Regions from separate parts of the Neobacillus sp. NPDC093127 genome, predicted to be linked through region 2. Evidence: a T-box and tRNA genes for the amino acid it is inferred to sense, from the RefSeq annotation. Region 2 holds a T-box; the other holds one or more tRNA genes.
The links. The T-box of region 2 lies ahead of ileS (isoleucine--tRNA ligase). A T-box ahead of a tRNA ligase gene usually reads a tRNA of that ligase, here a tRNA-Ile.
Positions count from the first base shown of each region.

Region 1: it encodes a tRNA-Ile, which carries the amino acid that the T-box ahead of ileS (isoleucine--tRNA ligase) is inferred to sense. The anticodon was not compared.

Region 1 covers NZ_JBIVOP010000044.1:106-3,486, forward strand. The annotation lists tRNA gene ACIQCO_RS27595 (tRNA-Glu) at 31-102, shown strand; tRNA gene ACIQCO_RS27600 (tRNA-Val) at 109-184, shown strand; tRNA gene ACIQCO_RS27605 (tRNA-Thr) at 209-281, shown strand; tRNA gene ACIQCO_RS27610 (tRNA-Lys) at 291-366, shown strand; tRNA gene ACIQCO_RS27615 (tRNA-Leu) at 377-461, shown strand; tRNA gene ACIQCO_RS27620 (tRNA-Gly) at 472-543, shown strand; tRNA gene ACIQCO_RS27625 (tRNA-Leu) at 552-640, shown strand; tRNA gene ACIQCO_RS27630 (tRNA-Arg) at 655-731, shown strand; tRNA gene ACIQCO_RS27635 (tRNA-Pro) at 738-814, shown strand; tRNA gene ACIQCO_RS27640 (tRNA-Ala) at 838-910, shown strand; tRNA gene ACIQCO_RS27645 (tRNA-Ser) at 919-1,011, shown strand; tRNA gene ACIQCO_RS27650 (tRNA-Met) at 1,041-1,114, shown strand; tRNA gene ACIQCO_RS27655 (tRNA-Asp) at 1,118-1,194, shown strand; tRNA gene ACIQCO_RS27660 (tRNA-Phe) at 1,243-1,315, shown strand; tRNA gene ACIQCO_RS27665 (tRNA-Tyr) at 1,335-1,419, shown strand; tRNA gene ACIQCO_RS27670 (tRNA-His) at 1,425-1,500, shown strand; tRNA gene ACIQCO_RS27675 (tRNA-Cys) at 1,514-1,587, shown strand; tRNA gene ACIQCO_RS27680 (tRNA-Gly) at 1,599-1,672, shown strand; tRNA gene ACIQCO_RS27685 (tRNA-Ile) at 1,685-1,758, shown strand; tRNA gene ACIQCO_RS27690 (tRNA-Asn) at 1,771-1,845, shown strand; gene ACIQCO_RS27695 (TetR/AcrR family transcriptional regulator) at 2,088-2,690, opposite strand; gene ACIQCO_RS27700 (SDR family NAD(P)-dependent oxidoreductase) at 2,891-3,381, shown strand, end outside.
Region 2 covers NZ_JBIVOP010000001.1:492,774-496,154, forward strand. The annotation lists gene ileS (isoleucine--tRNA ligase) at 1-1,683, opposite strand, end outside; T-box leader at 1,758-2,000, opposite strand; gene ACIQCO_RS02405 (DivIVA domain-containing protein) at 2,043-2,558, opposite strand; gene ACIQCO_RS02410 (YlmH family RNA-binding protein) at 2,644-3,381, opposite strand, start outside.

The DNA of each region.
Region 1 (3,381 bases), on a different contig from region 2:
TGGGGCTATTATTTTGTCGAAAATTACTATGGCCCCTTGGTCAAGCGGTTAAGACACCGCCCTTTCACGGCGGTAACACGGGTTCGAATCCCGTAGGGGTCATCAAATGGAGGATTAGCTCAGCTGGGAGAGCATCTGCCTTACAAGCAGAGGGTCGGCGGTTCGATCCCGTCATCCTCCACCATAAATACCGTAACTTGATTTATTTGCCGGGGTAGCTCAATTGGTAGAGCAACTGACTTGTAATCAGTAGGTTGGGGGTTCAAGTCCTCTCGCCGGCACCTTTGTACGAGCCATTAGCTCAGTTGGTAGAGCATCTGACTTTTAATCAGAGGGTCGAAGGTTCGAGTCCTTCATGGCTCACCATTTTCATATTGCGGGTGTGGCGGAATTGGCAGACGCACCAGACTTAGGATCTGGCGCCGCGAGGCGTGGGGGTTCGACTCCCTTCACCCGCACCATTTTTTAAATGCGGAAGTAGTTCAGTGGTAGAACACCACCTTGCCAAGGTGGGGGTCGCGGGTTCGAATCCCGTCTTCCGCTCTCTTTATGCCGGGGTGGCGGAACTGGCAGACGCACAGGACTTAAAATCCTGCGGTAGGTGACTACCGTACCGGTTCGATTCCGGTCCTCGGCACCATTTAAAATTATAATGCGCCCGTAGCTCAATTGGATAGAGCGTCTGACTACGGATCAGAAGGTTGTGGATTCGACTTCTTCCGGGCGCGCCATATTAACGGGAAGTAGCTCAGCTTGGTAGAGCACTTGGTTTGGGACCAAGGGGTCGCAGGTTCGAATCCTGTCTTCCCGACCAGTCGAAAATTACGTTATTAACATGGGGCCTTAGCTCAGCTGGGAGAGCGCCTGCTTTGCACGCAGGAGGTCAGCGGTTCGATCCCGCTAGGCTCCATTTTATTTGGAGGAATACCCAAGTCTGGCTGAAGGAATCGGTCTTGAAAACCGACAGGCGGGTCATACCGCGCGGGGGTTCGAATCCCTCTTCCTCCTCCATATTTTATTTACTATTTATTTTTTATTGTCGCGGGGTGGAGCAGTCTGGTAGCTCGTCGGGCTCATAACCCGAAGGTCGCAGGTTCAAATCCTGTCCCCGCAATATGGTCCGGTAGTTCAGTTGGTTAGAATGCCTGCCTGTCACGCAGGAGGTCGCGGGTTCGAGTCCCGTCCGGACCGCCATTTTTTTATCCCGGCAGATTAAATGCCGTTGATATAGATTCTTTTTGTGGCTCAGTAGCTCAGTCGGTAGAGCAAAGGACTGAAAATCCTTGTGTCGGCGGTTCGATTCCGTCCTGAGCCATCTTTACATGAATTTTTTTGGAGGGGTAGCGAAGTGGCTAAACGCGGCGGACTGTAAATCCGCTCCCTCAGGGTTCGGCGGTTCGAATCCGTCCCCCTCCACCATTATGGCGATTGTGGCGAAGTGGTTAACGCATCGGATTGTGGTTCCGACATTCGTGGGTTCGATTCCCATCAGTCGCCCCATTAGTATTAATGCGGCAGCATAGCCAAGTGGTAAGGCAGAGGTCTGCAAAACCTTTATCCCCGGTTCAAATCCGGGTGTTGCCTCCAAATTTAAGCACGCGGGTGTAGTTTAGTGGTAAAACCTCAGCCTTCCAAGCTGATGATGTGAGTTCGATTCTCATCACCCGCTCCAATCATTACCTTAGGGCCTATAGCTCAGCTGGTTAGAGCGCACGCCTGATAAGCGTGAGGTCGATGGTTCGAGTCCATTTAGGCCCATTATTTTTTTATTCCGCAGTAGCTCAGTGGTAGAGCTATCGGCTGTTAACCGATCGGTCGTAGGTTCGAGTCCTACCTGCGGAGCCATATTTTAAAACGTAGTAGTAGAGAGCAGAGTATCTCTACTTTTTTTTGTCGTCCAGGAAACTATAGTTCGATGTTGGATTCATCAATGAACAGAGTCATTTATTTCGTTGTTGAATATCTCACTGTTGTCATTTTAACGATGATACAACCATATCATGGATAAGTTTATCTAAAAATGAATAGTTAAAAAATGGGTAGATATTTGTAACATGGAATATCTACCCTTATGTACAATAGAATTATTATTCGCTAATATACTCTACCGAGTAAATATGCGTTTTCGTTAGATCAATTACTTTTTCAATAAATTCGTCTTGAGTTTCTTTAAAATCATTTGTAATCCAATTCAGCAGCAGCCCGTAAAAGCCATAGGCTGTATAACGTTTAAAATAATCCATGTTGACTGGGATGTTGTTAATCGTTTCAAATATAAAGTGATCTTGATAAATTTTTAAGATGGTTTGCGGGAATCTAGTATGTAATTCTGGTAATGTGTCTTCGTATTTAATCAGCTCAAAAAAATTCCGGTGTCCATATATGTAGGAAACAATATTAAAGGATGGTGCATTTAGCTTTGCTGTATATACTTTATGTCCCGGTACATAGGGTTTTCCTACTGAATCTTCTAACCCTTGAAGCATGGAGTCGAGTAAATCTTTAGCTAGTTCAATTTTATCTTGGTAATGAACATAAAAGGTACTACGATTATAAGCGGCATAGCTTACAATGTCTTTTATTGAAACAGGATGGTAACCTTTCTCCTTTATGAGTTCGATTAGTGCTAACTTTAAATGTCCTTTTGTCCGATTTTTACGTTGAGATGTCACAGTTTGTTGGTCATTCATAAAAAAAACCTCCCTAAAATGGACAATTTAGTTCCATGTGTCTACTAGTTAGACATTTAATGATATCTTACTGATTGTTATATGTGAACAAAATAGTACAATTAAATTGTGAACAAAATAGCACAAAAGTTAGATAAAGGTATCTTTTCTTTCTAAGATGTGATACTAATATTGAATTTATTATACCGGAGGAATCTATTATGGGAAAATTACAAGATAAAGTGGCCGTGATTACTGGTGGAGCATCAGGTATCGGTGCTGCAACAGCACGCTTATTCGTATCAGAAGGAGCTAAAGTGGTTCTTGTTGATTTAAATGAAGAAAAAGGGAGAGCATTTGAAGAAGAATTGAAATCTCTAAATGCCGAAGCTCTATTTGTAAAAGCAAATATTACTAGTGAAGAAGATGTAGCAGGTGTATTTAAACAAGCTGTTGAAGCTTTCGGGAAAGTCGATGTTGTGTTCAACAATGCAGGTATCGGGCGTGTTCATCCTTCACATGATTTAGAGTACTCTGAGTGGCGGAACACCGTAAATGTTGATTTAGATGGTGTATTCTTAGTAGCACGGGAAGCAATCCGTGAAATGTTAAAAACGGGCGGCGGTACAATAGTGAATACAGCCTCTATGTACGGCTGGGTTGGTTCACCTGGTTCAGCAGCCTATAATGCAGCAAAAGGCGGCGTAATTAA
Region 2 (3,381 bases):
AAACCAGCCGCGGTATTGGTCGGAACCTTCAAGATAAAGATCTGCAGGACGGACCAAATCCTCTCTCTCTAGTAACACAGCTTGATGGGAAGAGCCTGAGTCAAACCAAACATCCATAATATCAGTTTCTTTTGTAAATGTTCCATTAGGACTTCCAGGATGGGTAAATCCTTCAGGAAGTAAATCCTTGGCTTCACGCTCAAACCAAATATTTGAACCATGTTCACGGAATAAATTTGACACATGTTCGATTGTTTCATCGGTAATAATTTCTTTGCCATTTTCATCATAGAAAACAGGGATAGGAACACCCCATACCCGTTGACGGGAAATACACCAGTCGCCACGGTCGCGAACCATATTGAATAACCGTGTTTCACCCCATGCCGGCACCCATTTCGTTTCCTTTACGGCTTCCAAAAGTTCGTTACGGAAATCCTTAATCGAAGCGAACCACTGTGCTGTCGCACGGAAAATAACCGGCTTCTTCGTTCGCCAATCGTGCGGATAAGAGTGAGTAATAAACGAAAGCTTTAACAATGCATCCGCCTCTTCTAACGCTTGCACAATCGGTTTGTTTGCCGTATCGTAGAATAATCCTTCGAAGCCCGGTGCTTCGCTTGTCATTACGCCTTTGTCATCTACAGGGCAAAGCACTTCCAGGCCGTATTTTTGACCAACGTAGAAGTCATCCTCCCCGTGACCGGGAGCAGTATGAACACAGCCTGTTCCAGCGTCTGTAGTAACGTGTTCACCTAACATAACTAAAGAATCACGGTCATATAACGGATGTGCCGCAACAATCTGTTCTAATTCCGCCCCTTTGACCTTTTGGACAACCGCAGCATCCTCCCAGCCAATTTCCTTCGTTACGGCTTCAAGAAGGGCTTCAGCCACTAAGAATTTGTTACCATTTGCAGTAACGACCACATAGGTTAAGTCAGGATGAACAGAAATCCCTAAGTTTGCTGGAATCGTCCAAGGTGTTGTTGTCCAAATCACAATTTGCGTATCCGTATCAAGGACACCTTTTCCGTCTTTCACCTTAAATCCAACATAGATGGATGCTGAACGCTTATCTTGGTATTCAATTTCTGCCTCAGCAAGAGCAGATTCACTTGAAGGCGACCAATATACCGGCTTAAGGCCTTTATAAATATAACCCTTTTTCGCCATTTCACCGAAGACTTTAATTTGTTGCGCTTCGTATTCCGGTTTAAGCGTAATATAAGGATTTTCCCAGTCCCCGCGAACACCGAGACGTTTAAATTGTGAGCGCTGATTATCAATTTGCTCGAGTGCATATTTCGTACAAAGCTCCCGGAATTCAGCCACCGTCATTTCTTTCCGTTTAACACCTTTATTCGTTAGAGCCTGTTCAATCGGCAGCCCGTGTGTATCCCAGCCTGGTACATATGGAGCATGGAAGCCGCTCATTGATTTATAGCGGACAATCATATCTTTTAAAATTTTGTTAAGCGCATGGCCCATATGGATATCTCCATTTGCGTAAGGAGGTCCATCATGGAGGACAAACATCGGACGTCCTTTCGTCCGTTCTTGCACCTTTTGATAAATATTCATTTCTTCCCATTTCGCCTGGACCTCAGGTTCTCTTTGCGGCAAATTGCCTCGCATCGGGAATTCAGTTTTCGGCATTAATAACGTATCTTTGTATTCCATTTTTTCTTCCTCCTGTAATCCTATCATCTAACAGAATAGCCATTAAGAACAATAAAAAAACCCTCTCATCCCAAAATAGGGACGAGAAGGTTTAATTCCCGCGGTACCACCCTGATAAATAGTATGAAATGAAAACACACTATCCTCTTTACCATTCGTAACGTGAATAACACGCCTGAGCCTACTAACCATTATGGAATTCGGTCCGGAACTCGAGGGTGATCTTCCAATTCTTCTGCTTTACCGGGCTTTCACCCTCCCCGGTTCGCTTAAGAAAGTATATAGAAAAATTGTACTGTCCCTGTCATAGTCATGTCTATCGTTTATTAAAAAATTATATGCGAGATAATGCCAATTCGTCAAGCTAAGGAATCTTCTTCTTGATGAATTTTTAACTCGGTTGCATCCACTTCATACTCTAATAAATGATCCCAATCATCTGTGCTCAGCATATCCAGCTGTGCTTCAATCAGCATTTTAAAACGAGTTCGGAACACTTTTGACTGCTTCTTTAAATCTTCTATTTCAAGGGCAATTTTTCGGGCTTTAGATAAGGATTCATTGACAATCCGGTCCGCGTTTTTCTCCGCTTCCTTAATAATCAGCTTGGCTTCCTTTTGCGCATTACGCTTTACATCTTCGCCCGCTTCTTGGGCAATAATAATTGATTTGTTGAGCGTTTCTTCAATATTCACAAAATGGCCAAGACGATCTTTCATTTCATTCAAGCGTTCTTCCATTTCCTTTTTCTCTCTGAGGACTAATTCATAATCCTTAATTACCTGGTCAAGAAATTCATTGACTTCATCTTCATCGTACCCGCGAAACCCTTTATTAAACTCTTTATTATGAATATCTAACGGCGTTAACGGCATGATGCCACCTCCATAAGAACTGTACTTTTATATGTATAAGAAAATATTCGACACGTTTTTCAATAATCCTGCACTAAAAATGAAATTATTTTTGCTTTCCACTGATTATTCGCCATTTTTCTTTTTTAGTTTTTCCCTCAATCGCAATAATTTTTGCTCTTCCATGACCACGAATGGAAATCATGTCACCGATTTCACAAGAAAACGACGGGTTTTCGGTTAAGGTCCAGTTTACTTTAACAAGCCCCTGCTGAATAAGGGTTTGTGATTTTTGCCGAGATAGATGATATATACCAGAAATAACAGTATCCAGCCGTAAAGAAGATACTGTTAAATCATTCTCTGCCCATAATTCTTTTGCAGAAATCGCTTCTTCAATCGGTGTTTCAATTAACTTGACACCTGCCCTGCCAATTGATTCAAGATTGCTTTTAATATACTCATTAACTTCCTTAGCAGCGAAAAATTGTATTCTATCATCCTTTATAAGGATGTCGCCAAATTTCCCCCGTTTTAACCCTAAGGACATCAGCGTTCCCAAAACCTGACGATGCTCAATTGTCACGAACTTCGTTGGATAGTGAATTTCGAAAAGGCTAATTTGAAAATCATCACCATTTGCAGTCAAATAATCTGGGTAGATGAAGGCTCTTTTTCGTTCTAAATCATGACTGCCGCCAAAAAGCTGATAGCTCACATCGCCATTTTCGCCAATGAGCATTTTGAGAATATGCTGTTCCCTTGGGTCAAGAAAATCAGTCAGCTTTGGCGTATAGTGGGTCTCGACATAACTTTTCCACTGGGCTACTTGGTCAATAAATTC